DNA from 3 places in the Lederbergia sp. B243.17 genome. Region 1 is predicted to be linked to each of the others. Evidence: riboswitches for the same ligand, from Rfam matches in the RefSeq annotation. Region 1 holds a riboswitch; each other region holds the start of a gene.
The links. A riboswitch is a leader RNA that binds a small molecule or an ion and turns the genes downstream of it on or off. The one in region 1 is predicted to bind thiamine pyrophosphate.
Positions count from the first base shown of each region.

Region 2: another riboswitch for thiamine pyrophosphate. It lies ahead of tenA (thiaminase II); the one in region 1 lies ahead of AC0TWI_RS02895 (thiamine phosphate synthase).
Region 3: another riboswitch for thiamine pyrophosphate. It lies ahead of AC0TWI_RS18730 (ECF transporter S component); the one in region 1 lies ahead of AC0TWI_RS02895 (thiamine phosphate synthase).

Region 1 is NZ_JBWBKF010000023.1:37,448-45,045, forward strand. Features, by position in the region: gene AC0TWI_RS02885 (long-chain-fatty-acid--CoA ligase) at 1-1,504, shown strand, start outside; gene AC0TWI_RS02890 (hypothetical protein) at 1,565-1,975, opposite strand; TPP riboswitch at 2,144-2,251, shown strand; gene AC0TWI_RS02895 (thiamine phosphate synthase) at 2,338-2,928, shown strand; gene thiS (sulfur carrier protein ThiS) at 2,935-3,138, shown strand; gene AC0TWI_RS02905 (thiazole synthase) at 3,139-3,906, shown strand; gene AC0TWI_RS02910 (ThiF family adenylyltransferase) at 3,903-4,931, shown strand; gene tenA (thiaminase II) at 4,948-5,664, shown strand; gene AC0TWI_RS02920 (GyrI-like domain-containing protein) at 6,171-6,656, shown strand; gene AC0TWI_RS02925 (YebC/PmpR family DNA-binding transcriptional regulator) at 6,935-7,598, shown strand, end outside.
Region 2 is NZ_JBWBKF010000059.1:17-7,614, forward strand. Features, by position in the region: gene AC0TWI_RS11140 (aldo/keto reductase family protein) at 139-1,083, opposite strand; gene AC0TWI_RS11145 (DUF2500 domain-containing protein) at 1,150-1,524, opposite strand; TPP riboswitch at 1,674-1,782, shown strand; gene tenA (thiaminase II) at 1,892-2,581, shown strand; gene thiM (hydroxyethylthiazole kinase) at 2,585-3,391, shown strand; gene thiD (bifunctional hydroxymethylpyrimidine kinase/phosphomethylpyrimidine kinase) at 3,388-4,227, shown strand; gene thiE (thiamine phosphate synthase) at 4,208-4,882, shown strand; gene AC0TWI_RS11170 (cation diffusion facilitator family transporter) at 4,934-5,821, opposite strand; gene AC0TWI_RS11175 (YjzC family protein) at 6,139-6,348, shown strand; gene AC0TWI_RS11180 (methyl-accepting chemotaxis protein) at 6,503-7,598, shown strand, end outside.
Region 3 is NZ_JBWBKF010000089.1:15,488-23,085, forward strand. Features, by position in the region: gene AC0TWI_RS18695 (hypothetical protein) at 1-729, opposite strand, end outside; gene AC0TWI_RS18700 (TasA family protein) at 874-1,476, opposite strand; gene AC0TWI_RS18705 (class D sortase) at 1,772-2,359, shown strand; gene AC0TWI_RS18710 (vWA domain-containing protein) at 2,417-3,805, opposite strand; gene AC0TWI_RS18715 (helix-turn-helix transcriptional regulator) at 3,985-4,869, shown strand; gene AC0TWI_RS18720 (hypothetical protein) at 4,882-5,085, shown strand; gene AC0TWI_RS18725 (N-acetyltransferase family protein) at 5,188-5,691, opposite strand; TPP riboswitch at 5,777-5,889, shown strand; gene AC0TWI_RS18730 (ECF transporter S component) at 5,969-6,550, shown strand; gene AC0TWI_RS18735 (ABC transporter ATP-binding protein) at 6,554-7,598, shown strand, end outside.

The DNA.
Region 1 (7,598 bases):
GACCTATAAGGAACTGCTCACCGAGTCTGAAAAAATGGCCGGATTTCTGGAGCGGCAATGCGCTGTTGGTGCGGGGGATCGTGTGCTGCTGCTCATGCAGAACTCACCGCAGTTTTTGATCAGTCTATTCGCCATCTTTCGGCTCCGGGCGGTTGCTGTTGCCGTGAACGCGATGAGTACGACGGACGATCTTCGCTTTTTTATCAAAGATGGTGACATACGGTTCGCTTTTGCCGGGCAGGAGCTGTATCAGAAGCTGGAGCCTTTAAGAAGCGGCACCCCTCTGGAGTATGTGATGACGGCAGCCTATTCCGATTATACCGGAGCGGAACAAGCACTTGGCATGATTCCTGCTGAAGCGATGGCAGAGACAGCCGAATGGCCGGATGTGATTGAGTGGAAAACGGCGCTTCGGGCTGGCTTCTCCCCGTCTGAATACTCCGGGGAAAGCGACGATATCGCGATGATTCCCTACACTTCCGGGACAACCGGTCTGCCTAAGGGCTGCATCCATACGAATGCGACCATCCAGGCGAACATCACGGGCGCGTTCCACTGGATGAACATGACACCCGACACGACTGTACTGACGACGCTTCCGCTCTTCCATGTGACGGGGATTGTCCACAGCGCTCTTAATCCGATTCTTGCGGGCAGCACAATGATCCTGCTGACAAGGTGGGACCGGGAATACGCAGCAAAAGCGATCGAAACATTTGGCATCACTCATTGGATTAATATCAGTACGATGCTGATCGACTTTCTCGCAAATCCTAATCTGGCAGACTATGATGTCTCTTCTCTTGAACTTGTTGGCGGCGGCGGGGCGACATTGCCGGAGGCGGTCGGGAGAAAGCTGAGAGATTGGACGGGACTTGAATATGTGGAAGGTTACGGTTTGTCGGAAACGATGTCCCACACCCATTTCAATCCGCCCCAGCGTCCAAAGCTACAGTGTCTCGGCATTCCGTCATTCGGTGTCGACGCCCGGATCATTGACCCGGTTTCTGGTGAGGAGCTCGGTGCAGGGAAAGAGGGGGAGCTGATCGTCCATGCGCCGCAACTGTTTGCCGGTTATTTTAATCAGCCGGAAGAAACCGAGGCGATCCATCTGACGATTGAGGGGAAACGTTTTTTTCGGACCGGGGATATCGTTCGCATGGATGAAGAAGGTTATTTCTTTATGGTCGACCGCGTAAAACGGATGATCAACGCCGCAGGCTACAAAGTCTGGCCGACTGAGGTTGAGTCGGTTCTGTATCGCCATCCGGCTGTCCAGCAGGCATGCGTCGTCCGAGCACCGGATGAAGTGCGCGGTGAGACAGTGAAAGCACTCATTATTTTGAACGATGAATACAAAGGGAAAATAGCGGAAGAGAACATCATCAATTGGGCGAAAGAAAAGATGGCGAGCTACAAGTATCCGCGAATTGTCGAATTCCACGACACGTTCCCGACAACGAGCAGCGGGAAAATCCTATGGAGGAAGCTTCAAGAAGCTTAAAAAAACCGGAGGAGCACTCGGAAAGTCAGATCTGACTTTCTGAGAACATCCTCCGGTTTTTTATCTTGGCAGCAACAGGAACAAGCCGACGAGCGAGATGAGCGGTATCGTGGAAACCATCATGCTTCCGATTGGCCGGAATACGGTAATGGCTGCTTCCGCTTCTTTCGGTACATCTACTTTTGTTTGCATCAGGACCAAAATTGGGGCAAACGTCATTAGTATAACAATGAGCAAAGCCGGGATGAGCAGCTCATTGATATCCTGTGCCGGGACCGAATTGATCATCGCGAAGATGACAAGCACAATCGGCACGATTTCGGCAATCGCGACGCCGATAAAGAAGTTGCGCTGCAACGTCGACTGCTGTTCAGGCTGCTGCTTTAATTTTTCTATGAAAATCTTGAACACGATTGAAATTGCAACGACAGCCAGTGCTGAAGCTGTAACATAAAGATAAGCTGTTGACATGCCTTCCCCCCTACTCCATACAAGGACATCGTTGGGGAAACTTCCCCGCCAAAAATCCACATTACCCCTATTACACAATACAAAAACAGATTTGTAAAGTGCATCTATTGAAAGCCTTGACAATAAAAAATGACATGGTACGATGGCTTTGAAACAACTTCATAGTTCAATAACTGCTAGGGGGGCCTTTTGAAAGGCTGAGATCAAAGTGTGACTTTGGGACTCTTCGAACCTGATCTGGTTAAAGCCAGCGGAGGGAAGTGGTGCATGGGGACGTATATCCTGATGTTTTTTTTCGTGCAGCCAACCACTATTCTTCTGAAGAGTAGTGGTTTTTATTATGCAAAAAAAGGAGGGCGGCGATGATCCATGCAGTAACGAATGATAATTGGGAGCAGAAGCGGCTTGCAGCATTTTCAAAAAAACTTCTGCCGTGGGTGGACCGGATCCATCTTCGGGAAAAACGATATTCCGAGAAGGAGACGGACTCGCTTGTGGAGACTTTTCTGAAGAGTGGAATACCTCCAAACAGGCTGATTGTTCACCATTTTCCTGAGATAGCCCACAAATACCGGCTTTATGGCGTCCATCTTCCTGAGCATATGGAAGGCATCCCGGAGCTGAAGCGCTCTTTTCCTGGGCTGAGAATCGGCCAATCCGTCCATTCGGCGGGAGCTGCCCAGCAGGCGGAGGAGGCAGGTGCAGATTATCTCTATTACGGCCATGTCTTCCTTTCCGATTCAAAGCCGGGCCACGCACCAAGGGGATTGGCGGAATTGAAGGCGCTCGTCCGGTCTGCCGCCATCCCGGTTATCGCCATCGGCGGCATCCATGCGGAAAACGCAGCGGATGTTCTTCAGACAGGAGCAGCTGGCATTGCAGCGATATCGGCGTTTTTTCCACCCGATGAATCGCTTGAAGAAGCTAGCAAACTCTCTATTTTAAGGAGGTGAGATTACGTGGAAGTGACCGTCAACGGCCAGAGACTCCAATCCCCGGATGACGTCCGGACTGTCGGAGAGCTGATCGAATTTTTAGCGGTGAAAAAGGAATTTGCCATTGTTGAGCAAAACGGCACGGTGCTGGAAAAGGGAAGCTGGAATGAGCATCCCCTAGCAGCAGGAGACAAAATCGAAATAGTCCAATTTGTAGGAGGCGGTTAAATGTCATTAAAAATCGGTCCATACACGTTCGCATCACGTTTATTTCTCGGAACAGGAAAGTTTCCGTCTGTCGCTGTCCAAAAAGAGGCTGTAGCCGCATCAGAAACGGAAGTATTGACCTTCGCCGTAAGAAGAATGAATATTTACAATCAGCAGCAGCCCAATCTGCTCGAAGAGATCGAGTTGGAAAGATTCCTATTTTTGCCGAACACTGCAGGGGCGAAAACAGCTGAAGAGGCAGTAAGGATTGCAAAGCTGGCGAAGGCTTCGGGTCTTTGCCATATGGTCAAGGTCGAAGTGTTCGGTTGTGACAAGACTCTTCTGCCGGATCCGTTCGAGACTGCGAAGGCCTGTGAACTTTTGCTTGAAGAAGGGTTCATCGTACTTCCGTACATATCCGACGACGTCATTCTGGCCAAAAGGCTGCAGGATATGGGCTGCCACGCGGTCATGCCGGCTGCTTCGCCGATCGGGTCGGGCCTTGGAATCTTGAACCCTGTGAATTTACGGATGATCATTGAAGCGGCCACAGTGCCGGTCATTGTCGACGCCGGCATCGGATCCCCAAGCGACGCCGCCTTGGCAATGGAACTAGGAGCAGATGCCGTGTTGTTAAACAGTGCCGTTTCTCGTGCGGATGATCCTGTAAAAATGGCCAAAGCGATGAAGTGGGCAGTGCGGGCCGGGCGTCTCGGATATGAAGCCGGCCGGATTCCGAAAAAGCCATTTGCCGAGCCGACAAGCCCGCTGGAGAATATTCCGTTGTGACGGCGGACCGTTATTCCAGGCAAGTGCTGTTCTCCCCGATCGGTGAAGAAGGCCAGAGGCGGCTGCTCGATTCCCATGTGATGATTGTCGGAGCAGGCGCCCTTGGCACATCCATCGCCGAAACATTGGCAAGGGCCGGGATCGGCAAGATCACGATTATCGACCGGGACTACGTCGAAGCATCCAATCTGCAGCGCCAGCAGCTTTTCACCGAAAAGGATGCGGCGGATAAGACGCCAAAAGCTGCAGCAATCAAAGCGGCGCTTGCCAGAATCAACCGGGATACCTTGATCGATGCGGTCATCGGTGAGGCTGATCCTGCCTGGCTTGAATCACGGGCGGAGACAGAGAAGTGGGACCTGATTATGGATGCGACCGATAATTTTGAGACGAGGCTGCTCATCAACGATGTTTCACAAAAATGGGGCATCCCCTGGATTTACGGAGCCTGTGTCGGATCCCAAGCGATCACCTATACGATCATCCCGGGGGAAACCCCTTGTCTCCATTGTCTGCTGGAAACACTGCCGCCCGCCGGCCTTACATGCGATACAGCGGGAATTATCTCGCCCGCCGCTCAGCTGGTGACGGCGATCCAAACGGCGGAAGCACTCAAAATCCTGACAGGCAATGAACAGGCATTGAGAAAGACAATTTATGCCGCAGATGTGTGGGAGAACACCCGAGCCGATATCAACCCGGCACCACTGAAAAAAAGGGGCTGCCCCTCTTGCGGAAAGGAGGCATCCTATCCGTACCTCCAGATGGAGAGCCGGACGAAATTTGCCGTCCTCTGCGGGAGGGACACTGTCCAAATCCGCCCGCCCAGGCCTTTTGGCAAGGAACTGGCCGAAATCTCAGATGACCTGGCTCCGGTCGTTGACAATCTGAAAAGGAATGAGTTTTTGCTCAGTTTCCGGTACAGGGGCCGTCAGTTGATATTTTTTAAAGACGGTCGGCTGTTCATCCACGGCATGAACGATATTCAGGAAGCGAAAAAAATCTATTATGAACTATTTTCGTAAAAAGGGAGGACTTTTCTTGAAATTCACAGAGAGAATGCTGGAAAAAGCACTGCCGATTTGGAGAAGGAACTACTATCATCCGTTCGTTCAGGAAATCGGAAGCGGTACGTTGGATGAAGAGAAATTTAAATTTTACATGGTCCAGGATTATCTGTACTTGATCGACTATGTGAAAATCTTTGCCATCGCTGTCGTCAAAGCCGATGAACTGCGCCATATGGAAAGATTCTCAAAAATACTCGAAGGGCACCTCCATTATGAAATGGAACTGCACCGTTCCTACGCTGCCCGCTTCGGCATTCCGCGCGAAGAACTAGAATCGGCCGAGCCGTCACCGACCGTGCTCAGCTACACGCACTATATGCTGCATGTCGCGCAAAACGGCACATTGGCAGAAGTGATGGCTGCCGTCCTCCCATGCGCATGGAGTTATTGGGAAATCGGCAAAGAACTGAGCGAAATCCCTGGCGCCGCAGAACACCCGAAATACGGCGACTGGGTCAAAACCTACTCATCTGAAGAATTCGGCGAACTCGCCTCCTGGTGCATCGACCTCATGAACGAACTCGCCGATGGCAAATCCGAAAAAGAACTCACCAAACTCGAAAAAATCTTCCTCCACACCACCAAATTCGAATACCACTTCTGGGACATGGCCTACAACCAAACCATGTGGCTGGGGGACAAAGAAAAGCGGAGGGCGCTCTCTGTCGAAGCGACCTCGAGCCCCTAGCGCCAGGAGCTGGACAAAGAAAAGCAGAAGGCGCCGGTTAGCGACGTACAGACTGGAGAAGTTGTAACGAGATAAAGGAAACACGATGAGCCTGCAAGGCGAATCGATGTTGACTTATCGTAGGCACAACTTCGAAGTCTGCTAGTCGCTGGCGTCAGGAGCTGGACAAAGAAAAGCAGAAGGCGCTCGCTTAGGGGCGAACATCTAAGGAAGAAGGCGAACTGCTCCTTCTTCCTTTCGTGTTTCCGGAGAAGCAGCTATTAATCTACCGCCATACCGCAATCAATGTACGCCTCATGCAAACAAGGTACACCAAATGAAAAATATGTACGCCTCGGGAAAAGTATCTACCACCTCAGGAAAGTTATCGACCAATTCACAGCAAATGCCGGAGCCGGTTGTCTTCTTCTTTTCCTGTTTTTTACGTGAAAGTAGGTGAATCACCTATAGATAGCGAAACTATAAATAGGGATTTATGAAGCTTCAAAGAAAGGGAGGGGATTATATTGAGTTGCGAAATTATCACGTTACCGGCCTATCGGGCAGTAGGATTAAAATGGGAGGGAACATTCTCTGAAATTGTACCAGATTTAAAAAATGTCATTCAACAAATGGAAGACCGTGCCGATGAGTTGGAGCATAGGGTGAATCCTGTTGTTCAATTAGGTCTGTCTTATCATGTAATTGAGGATGGATTCGCACATTACGCAGTATATGAAGTGAGTGAGGAGCAGGAAATACCTGATGGAATGATTGAAATAAGGGTTCCTGAATGGACGTATGTGAAGACGGCACACAATAAAGGGGAGGATGTGCAAAGGACCTATACGGATTTACATCAGTGGTTATTTGCGAGTGACTATACCGCATTTAGAGAAGCAGGTGTAGATTACTCTGACCCTTATATGCCGATTAAACATGAACATTGTCCAGTCGATCGTGATCCCAATGATCCTCATTTTGATATTTATATACCGATTGTAAAAAAATGAAGTTGTAAAGGGCAATGTATGCCTCGGCAAAAGTATCTGCCGCCTTAGAAAAGATATCCACCATCTTAGGAAGGTTACATACCGCCCAAAAGAGATATTTAGCGTCTCAACAGAGTTATCGACCAATTGGCCTCGCTATTAGAAAAAATCAGCCGGACAAAGCCGTCAAACTGCGTCAACCGCCCTAATTAGGGTATAATAAAAAAAAGGTTGTGTCCGTCCTTATTTAGGTTTACTATTCTTGATGTACATTTTCTAGTGAAAGCGAGTGTTTATAGATGGGTCGTAAATGGAACAATATCAAGGAAAAGAAAGCATCCAAAGATGCGAATACGAGCCGAATTTATGCGAAATTTGGTCGTGAAATTTATGTTGCGGCCAAGCAGGGAGAGCCGGATCCAGAATCCAACCAGGCGCTGAAAGTCGTTCTTGAGCGCGCGAAAACATACAGCGTGCCGAAAACGATTATTGACCGCGCAATTGAGAAGGCAAAGGGCGGCGCCGAAGAAAACTATGACGAGCTCCGCTACGAAGGGTTCGGCCCGAACGGATCAATGGTAATCGTTGATGCGTTGACGAATAACGTGAACCGGACTGCATCCGAAGTTCGTGCGGCTTTCGGCAAAAACGGCGGAAACATGGGTGTCAGCGGTTCGGTGGCATATATGTTCGATGCGACAGCGGTAATCGGCATCGAAGGCAAGACAGCCGACGAAGTGCTGGAAATCCTGATGGAAGCCGATGTTGATGCCCGCGATATCCTGGAAGAGGAAGATGCGGTTATCATTTACGCGGAGCCTGATCAATTTCATGCCGTACAAGAGGCGTTGAAAGATGCCGGAATCACCGAGTTTACGGTAGCCGAATTAACAATGCTTGCCCAAAATCATATTGAGCTTCCGGAAGATGCCCAGGCGCAATTCGAAAAAATGATCGATGTGC
Region 2 (7,598 bases), on a different contig from region 1:
GTGACTTAATTTTATCAGAAGTGGTCCTTATCTTTCATGAAAGACAATTAAAGCCGGCGAAATTTTACTCATCGTAAAATTTCGCCGGCTTTTTTCAGATTAGAGGGGGTTTTGTCCCAGCCTCTTCACCTTTTCATATTACTTTAAAATATCCTCGATTTTATCGATCACGTCTTGCTGCAGCTTAAGCTCGCTTCCTTTGACGTTATCCTCGATCTGTTCCGGCTTGCTGGCACCAACAAGAGCGCTCGCGACGTTGTCTTGGCGAAGAATCCATGCCAAGGCAAGCGATGGCAAGCTTGTGTCCAGCTCCTCAGCCAATCCTTGCAGACGTTCGACTCGATTGAAATTTTCCGCAGTAAGGAAGTTCTTCACCGAGGAATTGATTGAATTATTGGCCGCCCGGCTGTTTTCAGGGATTTTTCCCCCTTTGTATTTACCTGTCAGCATTCCTTGCGCAAGCGGAGAAAAGACGACCTGACCGATTCCATATTTGCTTGAAACCGGGATCACCTCTTTTTCGATATATCGGTTCAGCATGTTATATTGCGGCTGGTTCACGACAATCCGGTCCAGCAAATACTTATCAGCGATGCCGACCGCTTCCTCGATTTGCGCTGCACTCCATTCACTAACACCCGCATACAGGATCTTCCCTTGACGGATCAGATCGTCGATGACGCGCAATGTCTCTTCGACCGGCGTCTCAGGGTCATAGCGGTGGCAATAAAAAATGTCGACATAATCAAGCTCCATCCGCTTCAAACTGTTGTTGACCTGTTCGTATACATGCTTGCGTGACAACCCGCGATCGTTCGGCAGGTCTCCCATCGGCCAGAAAGCTTTTGTAGTGATTACATATGACTCGCGGGGAAATGCTTTAAGGGCCTTGGCCATTACCCGCTCCCCCTCGCCCCGCTCATAAACATTCGCGGAGTCGAAGAAGTTGATTCCAAGATCATATGCTTTATGTATAATCTTTTCGGCAGTATTATCTTCAACTGACTTTCCATATGTAAGCCAGCTGCCCAAGCTGATTTCACTGACTTTCAAACCTGTTCGTCCCAGTCTGCGATACTTCATTTTATCAGCCCCATTTTCAGAATATTTACTATCACCCTATATTTTTCCTTACGAGAGGAGCTTCTGTCAAGAATTTGAACCTGCTTTCCCCGTTCTGGAGAAGCCAATAAACCGAGTCCCTTGGAACGTTAGATTCCCAATGTCCCCATCCGCAAGCTGGCCGTATTCCTTCCCATTGACCGCGAATTCCAAGCGGTCTCCGCTCTCCACTTCAAACGTGGCATAATAGTCCGTGGAAGCCATCATATCTCCTGCCCCCCCACTCACTTCTGCTCTTTTGGCAGACACGATTGCCGGAACAGTCAGTCGGGGAGAGTTACGATTTTTTGCACCTTGGATCGCTGACCTGATAATCGAAAAAAGAATAAGCCCGAATACTAGCAAAAACATCAGTGGCATCAAAAATTCAACAAAGGTAAAGCCGCCATAATGAAAATCCAATTCCATCTCCTCCTCTGCCATCCATTTGTTCTTTTACTGATTATAGACTAAAAAAGTTTCAATATTCGGATTGTCCAAACAAGATGCGTAAGAAAATTTACTGAAATCTTTCTATATGATATACTCAAGAGGACAATTTCATCTTTTTGTCAAACCGCTGGGGGAGCCTTTATGAAAGGCTGAGACGCGCATGTGAGGCGCGGACCCTTGGAACCTGATCTGGATGATACCAGCGTAGGGAAGTGGAGGCGCATATTTTTTTCAAGCATAATGCTGCTTCCCGTTCTTTCAGGGGGAGCAGCTTTTTTTATCCTCCTTCCTCTGCCCTTTATCCCGATCGACTATTTTTGGAAAAGGGGATGACGTGTTGACTTTCTGTGAAGAAGTACGCAGAGAATGCAATGATTTGTGGGAGGCGAGCTTTACCCACCCGTTTGTGAGAGGGATTGCGGACGGTACTTTGCCGCTCGATACTTTCCGGTTTTACGTGAAACAAGATTCCTATTATTTAAGCCACTTTGCCAAAGTACAGGCTTACGGGGCTGCCAAATCTCCGGATCTTGCCGTGACAAAGGCGTTTGCAGAGCATGCGCTTGCCACTTGTGAAGCCGAGCTGAGCCTGCATGAATCCTTCATGACCCTGCTCGATGTGACAGAACAGGAGCTGAAAGAGTTTGAACCAGCTCCAAATGCGTATGCCTATGTATCCCATTTATACCGCTGTGCTGATGGGGACCTGGCAGAAATACTCGCCGGCCTCCTCCCTTGCTATTGGCTCTATTATGAGATTGGCGAAAGGCTGAAGGATGCAAAACCTGGACACCCGATCTATGAACGGTGGATCGGGACTTATGGATCCGAATGGTTTGCTGAAAAAGTGAAGGAGCAGATCAACCGGATGAATGAGCTCGCCGAAGCCGCCTCACCTGAAAAGCGTCTGCTATTGAAAGAGCATTTCAAAAAGAGCAGCTATTATGAGTGGAATTTTTGGGAGATGGCTTGGAAACAGCAAAATTGGCGTGTATGCACTGATGTTCTCGCTGAAGGGAGGGCGTAACTGATGCTTCAACCGAAACTAATTAGCGAACTGCGTTCCCGCAATCCGCTCATCCACTGTATTACCAATTATGTTGTCGCCAACTTTCAGGCAAATGGCCTGCTCGCCCTTGGCGCTTCCCCTGTCATGGCTGAAGCTGCGGAAGAGTCAGCTGAAATTGCCGGCATCTCTTCCTGCCTGTCACTGAACATTGGCACATTGTCGGAAGAAACGGTAAAATCAATGATTCTTGCCGGGAAAGGAGCCAATCAAAATGGAGTCCCGGTAGTGCTGGACCCTGTCGGAGCAGGCGCTTCCTCCTTCCGTAAAGCCACAACAATGTCGATCATCGGGAAGGTCAAGCTGGCGCTGATCCGTTGCAATGCCGGAGAACTCGCGGCAATTGCCGGAGCGAAATGGGAAGCGCAAGGCGTTGATGCCGGAGAAGGTAATCTCGATATTGGGCATCTGGCTAGAAAAATAGCGCTGAAATATGAGACCATCGTTGCCGTAACCGGGGAAACGGACATCATTACGGACGGCCGGTCCTATGCAGAAGTAGAGAACGGAAGCCCGCTTCTCCCGTCTGTCACCGGCTCCGGCTGTTTGTTGAGCAGTGTCGCAGGCGCCTTCATCAGCATAGCGGACGATCCATTTGCGGGAACTGTGACAGCACTCGCCGCATATGGCATCGCGGGAGAAGAAGCGGCAGCCCGTTCAGAAGGTCCGGGAGATTTCATCCCGCATTTCCTGAACTCGCTTTACTCCATTACTCCTGAAGCAATTGAAAAGGCGGCACGGGTCACAGTAGAGAAGGCGGTGCTGTCATGACGAGCATTGGATTGACGATTGCCGGATCGGACAGCGGCGGCGGGGCCGGCATCCAAGCAGATTTGAAAACTTTCCAGGAGCTTGGCGTATTCGGCACCTCTGCCCTGACAGCTGTCACCGCGCAGAACACATTGGGAGTAAGCGGGGTTTATCCGATGGAACGGGTTGCCCTGCGCAAGCAACTGGATGCAATCGGTGAGGATTTCCAAATAGGCGCCTTAAAAACTGGGATGCTATTCAATGCTGGCCTGATCGAGGAAACTGTACAGGCGATTGGGCGCTATCGATGGCCAAACGTCATCGTCGATCCCGTCATGATTGCGAAAGGAGGCCAGCCTCTCCTGCAGGAAGAAGCAGTGGACACGTTGGTAAACCGGCTCCTGCCAGTCGCTGACATGGTGACACCCAACATTCCCGAGGCAGAATTGCTCACGGGCATGCCGATTCTGTCAGAAAGCGAAAGGATCCAGGCGGCCGAAAAGATTCTCACGCTCGGCGTTCAAGCCGTCGTGCTAAAGGGCGGCCACTTGAACGACGAAGAATCAGCAGCTGATCTATATCTTGACAGGACCGGCCGGCAGTTTTATCTTGTTTCACCGAGAATTGATACGAAGGATACACATGGAACAGGCTGCACCTTTTCAGCTGCCATTACAGCCCGGCTCGCTGCAGGTGCTCCAGTACCGGACGCTGTTAAGGATGCGAAAGTTTTTATCCAAGCCGCCATTTCAAATGGACTAGGGATCGGACATGGACATGGCCCGACGAACCACTGGGGACACCGGCAAGCTATTGATCAGGGGGTAGAAATTAAAGATGCCATCCACACAAATTAGGGACGTCCGCTCACTTTTAGCCTGCTATTTCATTATGGGCTCCAACCAGGCCGGGAGCCGTGATCCCCTGTATATTTTAGAGGAAGCGCTAAAAGGCGGGATCACCCTATTCCAATTCCGCGAAAAAGGCAAAGATGCTTTAACCGGAACGGATAAGAAGCTGTTTGCCCAAGAGTGCCAGACACTTTGCCGGCAATATAGCATCCCATTTGTCGTCAATGATGATCCCGAACTTGCCATGGAGCTTGATGCTGACGGCATTCATGTCGGCCAGGAAGACTCCCCCGATATCTGGGTTCCCCGCTTTATCGACAAAGGGAAACTCGCCGGGCTGTCCGTCCATAACCTGACGCAAGCAGATCATGCTATATCATGGAGGGCAAGTTATGTTGGTGTCGGCCCCATTTATGAGACACCGTCAAAAGAAGATGCGAAAAAGCCTGCCGGGACAACTGTGCTCGGCCAGATTCACAAACGTTATCCGGATTTGCCGATCACGGCAATCGGCGGGCTGACAGCTGCAAACACCCCGCCTGTCATCCGGGCTGGCGCAAGCGGTGTTTCCGTTATCTCCGCGATTGCAGCTGCCCCGGATGTCCGGGAAGCGGCAAAAAAAATCAGGGAAACGGTTGAAGTTCATTTACAGGACGACTGATACCGGCATCTCATCATCAAAATAGGCCGCGCTGCCATTGCAGCTGCGGCCTTATTTGCAGTCTTTTTTCTCGCCCTCCGGCTCCACATGGACATGGACTTCGAACACATCAAAGTCTTCAATCAGTCGTTCCTCCACTCGACTGGAAATAGCGTGAGCCGCACTGATATTCAATGACGGATCTACGAAGATTACCGCATCGACCACAGAATTGCTGCCATACTTTCGTGCACGAATGTCTTTGATCCTCTCCACTCCCGGCACTTCCGAAATTGTTTCCTTGTATGTCTCAAGACGTTCCTCATCGTATCCATCCGTCAGGTCATGGGAAGCTTCTCTGAAGATCGTCCAGCCTGTTTTACAGATTAGGAGACCAACAATTACAGCGGTGATCGGGTCAAGCCAGGGTAGATGAAACTGCGAGCCTGCAATACCCACCACAGTTCCGATGCTCACCCACGCGTCGGAAAGATTGTCTTTCGCGGCCGCCAAAACTGCCTGGCTCCGTATCCTCCGTGCCAGCTTCAGGTTATAGCGGTATACCCCATACATAATCACCGCACTTGCAAGCCCTACCCATAAGGACAACATGTCTGGAGTCACGGTTTTCCCGTTCATGACAGAATCAGCAGCATTCAGCAATACTTGAATTCCTACGGCCACCATAATGAACGCGGCAACCATTGAAGCAACCGCTTCTGCCTTCCAATGCCCATATCGATGATCCTTGTCGGCAGGTCGTTGTGAAATTCTGAGTCCGATCAATACTGCAGCAGATGCAATGATATCTGTCATGTTATTTAACCCGTCCGCCTGCATGGCATGGGAATTTGCCCATTGCCCAACAAATAATTTTACCCCTGACAAGAACAGGTAGACAGCAATGCTTAGCATAGCCCCTTTTTCACCGAGCTTTAAATCTTTCAATCTTTCTTCCATTCGTCTTCCTCCCATACTTTGGAGAAAAATACTGTCCCCCGTATGTATAATTATCATACCAAGCTGCATTCTAGTGGGTCTACAGCAATAATCTTGTCGCTATTCATCAAATTCAATCCCTTCAAACATTGTTTGCCGGGGTAAACAATTCACTTCAAAAAGGAGACATGTGACCTTTAAACTCCTAAACTTCGATTGGAAACACGTACATTATGATGAAAACTTTAATTTTTTTGCGCTTCCATTACCTTTTTCTACAGGAATTTGTTATAATCTCTTTATGTGGAATGGAATAAAATTAAAGCGAGGTATTTTCTATGAATCAATTCGTTAAATCCGGTGAAGCAGCACCAGTTGCTGGCACTTATGTAGAAGTAGGACACGGCGGCGGAAAAATCAAGGAAGCTCAACGTGTAGAAGTGGAAAAAGGCGCAAAATTGCCTGAACTGAAGCCTTATACAGTTAAAATCAACCATAAAGGCGAAGAAAAAACAAGAGACCGTCAGCACAAATGGCTTTTGGTCTAATCATATCGATTTAAAATGGCAGGCATCTTTATCCAAGATGCCTGCCATTTTTCCTTTTCGGGACCCAGTACAATTTTCCCCTCCCCTCTTTACTGCCCGTTTCCTTTTATGGTAAATTATGAATGATTGATCATTCAAATATGGGGGCTGCACAATGAACAGTGTTGAGGAGTTAATCAAAAGAGATTGGCAGAATAAAAATACAATCCTATTTACAGCCTTTCAGATTTCTGCAGGCCTGACGCTTTTGTTTTATTTGCTGACACAGAAAGAATGGCCAAAGACAGCGAGCTTTGGGGCTGCCTTTACAATCTCTCTCATTTTCTATCTTCTCGCCCGGAAAAACTACGGTTTTATTTCCCGCCTTTTCCCTTTTATTATTTTGACAGTTCTTGCCGGAGCAACAATTGTTAGCGCCCTGATCAGCCCGCCATCGATGACGACGCTTGCTATCGTTTTTTTTGCAATCGGCATTGCCAGTATCCATGCAGATCGGAAAGTGATGGTATACGGGGGTGTACTCGCGCTTTCTGTGTTATTCGCATTTCTCAGCGGTTATCCCAATGAGGAGGAAATGGCTGCAAATCGCGGCAACCTGCTGCTTGTCGTACTGCTTCTATTCTTCGCTTTGTTTTTGCAAATCAGGCAAAGTCGCCTCGTATTTGAAAAAGTCCAGCAATTTGTCCAGGAAAATGGGCAAAGGGCGGATCTCGAAGCCAGCCAGCGCGCACTCCTTGGGAACGGCGTTTCACATATTATTGAAAACTTGAATTCAATTTCGGAACTATCCAAGGCCAACCAGGCTGCGCAGGAGGAAATGCTGAAAGCAGTCCATGAGGTGAGCATTGGAGGGCAGCGCCAGGCTGACCAAATCGCTTCCATTGCGGAGAGAGCGCAACAGACGAACAGGGCCATCCACACTTTTGCCCATGAATTGACAGGTATTGTGGCGAATGCCCAACAGGCACAGCATCAGGCCGGACGCGGCGCAAAAAGTATGGATGAGATGACAGTTGAAATGGGCAGCGTCCAATCCCTTCTCGTCCAGCTCAATCATTCCTTTAGCAACCTAACCGGAAAATTAGCTGGCATCAATGAGATGGCATCAGCCATTCAAGCGATCACCGTGCAAACAAATCTACTATCTTTAAATGCTTCGATCGAAGCAGCGAGAGCAGGAGAATCGGGAAAAGGCTTCGCTGTCGTAGCTGAGGAAATCCGTAAATTGTCGACGCTTACCGATGAAACAC
Region 3 (7,598 bases), on a different contig from region 1:
TGTAGCGGGCAGAGTCGGTTCAGTTGGATTGTCGACTGGCGGTACTGGCTGTTCGGTTGGCTCTGGTTTTTTTGTTTCTTCTTTTTTGTCATCCGTCTTGCCATCTTCCTTAGGGGCTTCAGCTTTTTTATCATCTCCTGCTGCATCTGGAGAATCAGGGGCTGTGTCCTCGTTTACCTCAGCTTCACCACCTATAACGTCGCTGCTTTCTGGTGATTGAGGCTGGCAGGATGAAGAGTCTTCAACACCGTTTTCATTAACAGAAGATGGTTGGTTTTCTGTTGTTGCTGTGTCAACTGCTGATATTCCTTCTTGGCCACAGGCATCTTGAGGGGGAGGCGGGCAAGTAACTTCAATAGAGTCTGATAGTATTTCACTTCCTTCAGAGTCAGCAGCCATAACTGTAATAACCGAAGGCGCCTCTGCACTAAATGTTATTGACTCAGACTCAAAGGGTTCCAGCTGAGTTATCTCATCGTCTGCCATCCCGCTTACATGGATATCTCCTTCAATTGATTCATATTTTCCGATATTAGTGACCACAGCCTCTAAAGTTACTACCTCACCACAACTCTCCGCATGAGGTTGACCATCAATTGTTAGAACTACATCCGTCTGTGCCCAAGGAACCGGCCATGTGTCTGCTTGGATTTCAATTTCTATATCCTCCTGACTTGTGAAGCCTGCAAATGTTGGTGAGATGATTGAAATGAGGGCCAGTATTGCCACATACCAAAAGGCAGTTGCCTTTCCGGCAAATCGGAGCTTCCTGTTTCTATCACGGTAGGTTCGTATTCTTAACTTTCGGATTGGGGGTCCCTCCTTTGCTGGGGGTTATGTAGAAAAAGGTGGGGTGGGCCCCACCTAGCTGTCTTATTTCGCTTCAACTTTTGTTTGCTTGGCATCGAACGTCCACTCTAGCTTCAAGGAGTCGCCTTGGAAAATATTTTGGTCTTTTTTGTTGTCAACAAATTCGTATTGCACAGAGAAATTATCCACTGTACCAGCCTTAAGTCCAGAATTTTCTCCACCAAGAATCCATCCAAGCAAGTCTCTTTCTACAACATCTGTCTCACTCAATTTTTTCAAGGTAGTTTCATGAACGACTTCTGTTTTCTTGTCCTTGTTTACTAAGAATTTCACTTTAATATGTTCTCCAAAATCGGCCCCGGCGTTATCGCCTTTTGCATCGTTCACAGTGTATTTGGAAGTCAAAAGAACCTTTGATACATCCAAAGAACCGATATTGTTTAAGTTAAAGCTTCTAAGCATGGTGTCCCCTGGTTTGATATTGGTAACATTAATAATCGCGTTTTCAGCATCCTTTCCGGTAACGTTAATGTCCAATGTCCCCGCTGCAAAGCTGCTGTTATTCACTTCTACGTCATTAAAGTATGCATATGTACCTCCACCGACTAGTGAAAGTCCCAGTGCTGCGGATGCGATGCCCAAACCCAATTTTTTCTTAATGCTCATTTTTGTTTCCTCCCTGTTTTTTGTTTTTTATTGAAATTCTTTTGCTGGGCAAAAGAAGGTTCAACCGATGTTCGTTCTCAGGTTTGTTCTGCCTTGTTCTTTATTAAGAACTACCCTGTGACTCGAGTATATGACAATAGTCCTCCATTTGAAAAACCCCAAATAGAACGATATTTTCTTAATAACGAACAACAAGCGCTGTTTTTCTCGTTATCTCTCCTGATTGCTTACTATCTTGTGTTTTTTAAAGAAACAGATGTTCATTATAATGAACATCAGAGGAGGGGAATGGATAGTGAAAAGATTATCTTTATTGTTTCTCATCAGCGGGCTTCTGGCTTTTATATATGGCGGGATTCAATTTATCCAGGCGAAAAAAGAGCAACAGGAGAGTTTGCAGGAGGCGAAGAGAATGCTTGATATCACTCCAAAACCCGATACTGCGCCTACCATGCTCTACAACACAAAGGATGAATTCCAGCCGGAAGCTGGCGAAACAATCGGTTTGCTTTCGATTGAAAAAATTGATGCCGAACTGGCAATTGTGGAAGGTACGAGTGAAGAGGAACTGGAAAAAGGGGTTGGCCATTATACAGGGAGTGCTTTACCTCAACAAGGACAGCAAATTGTTCTTTCCGGCCACCGAGATACGGTTTTTCGGAGGATGGGTGAAATCGAGAAGGGTGATCATGTGGTGGTAAAGCTCCCATATGGCAATTTTCCATACCGTGTCATCTCCACGAAGGTCGTCAGCGCAGACGATAGGACTGTCATCCAGCCTAATGTTGGACGGGAGGAGCTGGTCATCAGTACCTGTTATCCGTTCACCTATGTCGGGAATGCGCCAGACCGGTATATTATTACCGCTTTGCCAGTCCAATAAAATAGACCTGCAGACGCCTGGGTGCAGGTCTATTTTACTTCTTAATAGGTTCTTGGACTAATCTCTGGGTGCTCTATGCTTCTTCCTCGCAAATTCTGCACTTTTCTCATGACCCTCTTTTGTAATTTCGTTATAGTTTTCATGGCCGTTTCTTGTGCTTTCGCTATACAGCTCAAGACCAGTTTTCGTAATATAGTCATATTTTTCAAGCTGATTCTCGATGAGTGGAACTCGGACCTGATAGATGGCGTGGCTCGTATTTGGAAAACGGGTCTTTAAGTATTCACGTGCCTTTTTCATCCGTTTTCTTTCCTGCAAGGACTTGGCTTGCATGCTCTCTTTTGTTCCCTTGGCCAGAGCCTGAAGCTCTTTCTTTTTTTCAATCGATTTCTCCTGTCCCTGTTCTTTCCACTCCCACCAGCTTTTTTGGATTTCCTCATATTGCGCACGCATATATCGTCTCAAATCTTTTTCAGAGTTCACATACGTGAATTCTCCGTTCCCGGCATCGGCCACTTTTTTCAACAGAGTTTGGCCCTCATTGTCTACGTCATAACCAATGATATTTACGACGGTTTCAATATTTCCGGAAACGAGTGCTCCCGCCTCTTTTACCGGGTCTCCGCCGCATGTTTCAATGCCATCACTGACTACATACACGACTGCTTCTGTTGCGTCAGGCGGAATATCTTCTTTAACTGTCTGCAAGGCCAGACCGATCGGTGTCCAACCAGCCGGCTGCACCTTGTCCAGCGCACCTTTGAAGCCCGCATCATCGAACTGCCCCGAGTAAAAGTTTTCCGTGCTGCTGCAGGAAAGGGCCTGATCCGCATCACTGCCGGAGCCTTTATGACCATATACACGGAGCGACACCGTTGCGTCCTCCGGAATTTGTCCGGCAAATTCCTTAACCGCTTCTTTGGCAGCCTCCATTCTCGTCTTGTTGCCGGAAGCTGCTTTCATGCTTCCGCTCGCATCTATTAAGATCGCATAATGGGCTGTTTTTAATGTTGGCGAGTCGAGGCTTTCATCCGGTCTATCAACCTCCACGTCTACTGCAGTGTCGAAAAACAGAAAGGTATTCATCCCTTCATAATAATCCTCTGACAGCAATTGCAACATTTCCTCCAAATATTGCTCTGCAGTCAAATCATCCGGAAGCTGATCAAGTGCCTCATTGAGCTTTTGCTCATCGTACTGGTCTCCGCTATATGGGCCCGGTTTCCTCAACAGGTTCTTCTCGATCTCAGTCAGTTCCCGGTCAAGTCCTTCTATCTCATAATACTCCGGCTCTTTCGGCTCATAGGCAGCAGCCTCTACCTTCTCTGGTTTTTGAACTGGCGTCTGCTGGCCGCTGTCTGCCTTTGCCACCGGCTTTTCTTCCTTTGCCGAACAGCCTGCTATAATGATGAGCGAACAGAGCAAGCCGTATAAAAGCTTTTTCATTTCGCTGTCTCCTTTATCTTTTTTCTTGATTATAGCGGATTTCTCTCCCCCATATAGGAAATATTCGGAAAACCATCCGAAAGTGGCAGGACGAAACTCCCGCCCACCTTACAGTTTCGCAATTAAAGTCATGAATGGCATGATGAAATTTAGTATCGTATCAAGTAGGAGGTGCAGAGGTGTCCCATCAACCATATATCCAAAAGGCTATAGATTTTATTGAGGAGAATTTGTATGTACCGCTCCCGCTTGAGTCCGTAGCCGCACATTCAGGCTTTTCCAAATATCATTTTCTCAGGGTCTTTCAGGGAGTGGTCGGCATGACGATCGGAGATTATATCAGATCAAGAAGGCTGACAAACGCGGCAATCTTGTTGCTGGAGACTGACACACCGATCATCGATATCGCTTTTCACTGCTGTTTCAGTACGCCGGAATCTTTTTCCCGTGCTTTTAAAAAACTGTACGGCATGCCGCCGGGTGAATATCGGCGATCGATGAACCTGCTGACACATTACAATAAAGGAGGAATTTCAATGGAATTGGAAAACGAAATCAGAGGCTGGTTCTTAACCGGCAGTCATCCTGGAAACTATGAAGCTAAGCTCGATGCTGTCACTGTACACCAAGGAAAACGGTCTGCCTGCCTTCGGTCCCGGACCGTACTGGAGGACAGTGAGTTCGCTACGCTCATGCAGCAATTCCAGGCGAAAAAGTTTATCGGCAAGAGGCTGAAGCTCTCGGCTTTTATAAAGACGGATGGCGTGGAAGGATTTTGCGGTTTGTGGATGAGGATCGATGATGCTTCTGGAGACGTGCTGCAATTCGACAACATGAGCAATCGGCCAATTATCGGCTCGAACAATTGGAACCTGCATTCTGTTGTATTGGATATTCCTGAAAAAAGCTCAATCATTGCTTTCGGGATCTTGCTTTCAGGTAAAGGAACAGTCTGGCTTGATGAATGCAAATTTGACATTGTTGATGAAAAAACTCCGACTACCCATCTCGAGATCCAAGGAGAGGTTCAAGAGGAGCCAGTGAACTTGTCGTTTGAGCTTTAAGGAGGGAACGCATTGACACAATTCATTAAATTTGTTGCCGGCAGCTTGGCAATGGCTATGCTTATGTGGGGTGCTAACTTCTCTCTAGGATTGTTTGTCAGCTTCTTCACAGGCTTTGGTCAGCGGAATATAGTATCGGCAGGTTCGCTGGCTATATTTATACTTGCTTTTGTCTTGAGTTTGGCAAGCCATTTCGAGAAGAAGCAACCATCCTAATGAAAGGCGGACAGCTGCAGAAGCTGTCTGCCTCACTTTCCCCACAAGTACTTACAACTACTAAATCCACCATGCCAGAAGAACGGGTTAACGGTAAAAGATTTAGCTCACTTCAGCGTGCTTCATTTGTTTTTTCATTCTGATTGTCTTCAGCATATGTCCATCAAAGTCCTCATCAAACTCTGAGACGACCTGGAAACCTTTCGCATGATAAAAAGTCAGGCCAATTTTGTTTTCCTTTTCGACATTGATGAACAGCTCTTTTACACCTTCCAGATGCCCGATTCCTGACTCAAGAAGGGCAGTGCCTATGCCGGTTCCCTGATATTCCGGAAGCAGGTAAATCGCACCAAGTTCCGCCTTGCCTCCATCCTGCAATGGTGAAAAGTTGGCAAAGCCGACGATGCTGCGGTTTGTTTCAGCAACAAGCAAAAGGGAATGACTGACCCTTCTCTCCATTGATTCATCACTGTAAGCGGAGCTTAAAAATCGCTTCTGGATTTCCTTCGGGATAATTCCCTCATAAGTGGCTCCCCAGCTTTCCTGTGCAACTCGCTGAATGTGCGGAATATCTTCCTTTGCTGCCTTGCGAATGGTATATCTCATTCTCTATCCCCCCTGTTCAAGCAAGTATACTATAAACAGGGATTGATATATCAATAGAACTCCGATATACTGGGGCTAATTACATAATTGTCCGTCCGGGTGCTTGAGTGAATCAGGCTGAGATAGCAGATGAATCCGCTGCTGACCGCTAATCTGATCTGGGTAATGCCAGCGTAGAGAAATTGATCTTTTTGATCATAAAGGGGCCCCTTCTCGACCGTCTGTGCATTCAGACGGCCTTTTTTGTAAGAAAACAAAGAAAAAGGGGTTGGGATGGGTGAAAAAGTTAAAGTTTACCGATCTATTGATCACTATCATGATCGGTGTTGTTTTCGGTATCATCATGAAATTCTGGGATGATTTATACACGGTAATCAAGCCAGCGCTGCCCGTTGCGCGCCAGCTTATCTATGGCATGTGGTTCATGGTTGCGCCATTTGCCTTTCTGCTGATCCGCAAACCTGGTGTTGCCTTGCTGTCAAGCATAGCTGCAGCGGGACTTTCAGCGTTTATCGGCCATGGAATTGAAGTGCTTATTTATGGATTTGTCCAGGGGCTTGGCGCAGAGCTGCTTTTTGCAGCTTTCCGCTATAAGCGGTTCGGCATGGCAGTTGCCGGTTTTGCAGGAATCGCCTCATGTTTCGCCGGCTTTTTCCTCGATCTTTTTTACGGATATGCCAACTTGGAGCTATGGGCCCTGTTTGTAAAATATGGGCTGCGCGTCGTCAGTGCCTTCCTCTTCACCGGCGTATTTGCATACTTGATTGTGCGTGCACTTGAAGAGACGGGCGTCACCAATCTGATCCGGCCTGTCGCAAAGGAAGAATATGAGGCTCTTGACAGACCGGTCGCAAAGTAGAAGGTGTTCAATTTGGAAAACAAAAGGAAAATCAGTGTTAAAAATCTGAGGCTGAAATTTCCGGGAGAGGATTCCCTAGTTTTTAGGGATCTCTCCTTTGCTGCTTCACAAGGGGAAAAGGTGCTGCTGCTTGGTCCGAGCGGCTGCGGAAAGTCGACACTTCTACAGGTGCTTTGCGGCATCCTCCCCCATTCGATTGAAGTGCCTTTAAAATATGAATCGATCATGGTGCCGGATTCATGGGGATTTGTCTTTCAAGATCCGGACACGCAATTTTGCATGCCGTTTGTGGATGAGGAGCTCGCGTTCGTGCTTGAAAACCTGCAAGTGCCGAGAGAGGAAATGGAGCCGCTGATCAAAACGGCATTGGACCGAACAGGACTCGGCTCGCTTGAACTGCATACGCCGATCGAGACACTTTCCCAAGGGATGAAGCAGCGGCTGGCGCTTGCTTCAGTACTTCTTCTTGAGCCCGACGTATTGTTTCTGGATGAGCCTTCGGCATTGCTCGATCCCGAAGGCACCGAGCAAATATGGAAGTCTGTTAAAGACGTCACCCATAAGAAAACGGTCATCATCGTTGAGCACAAGATTGAAAGGATTGCGGACTGGGTTGATCGGGTCGTGCTGTTCAACCATGATGGGGATGTGATTGCCGATGGAGAGCCGGATACGATTTTCAGCAAACATAGGCAGGAATTGATTGAGTATGGCATCTGGTATCCCGGCGTCTGGGACGATTACATCCACTCCCCCCGATACTTGGAACTGGGAAGCAGCACAGCCCCAGAACAGTTAAAGACGGTTGTAAGGCTGGAGGACTTTTCCGGATTCAGGGGAAAATCAGAGAAAATCCGTGTGCCTCATGTCGAGATCGATGCAGGAGAGTGGATTACGATTATCGGTGATAACGGTGCCGGGAAAAGCACGTTCCTCCTTTCACTCATGCAGCTCTTGCGGACAGAGGGACTGTATGAACTTAACGGAAAACCTCTGATTTGGCGGAAAAAGAAAAAGAGACTGCCCGAAGGACTGGCGCTCGTTTTCC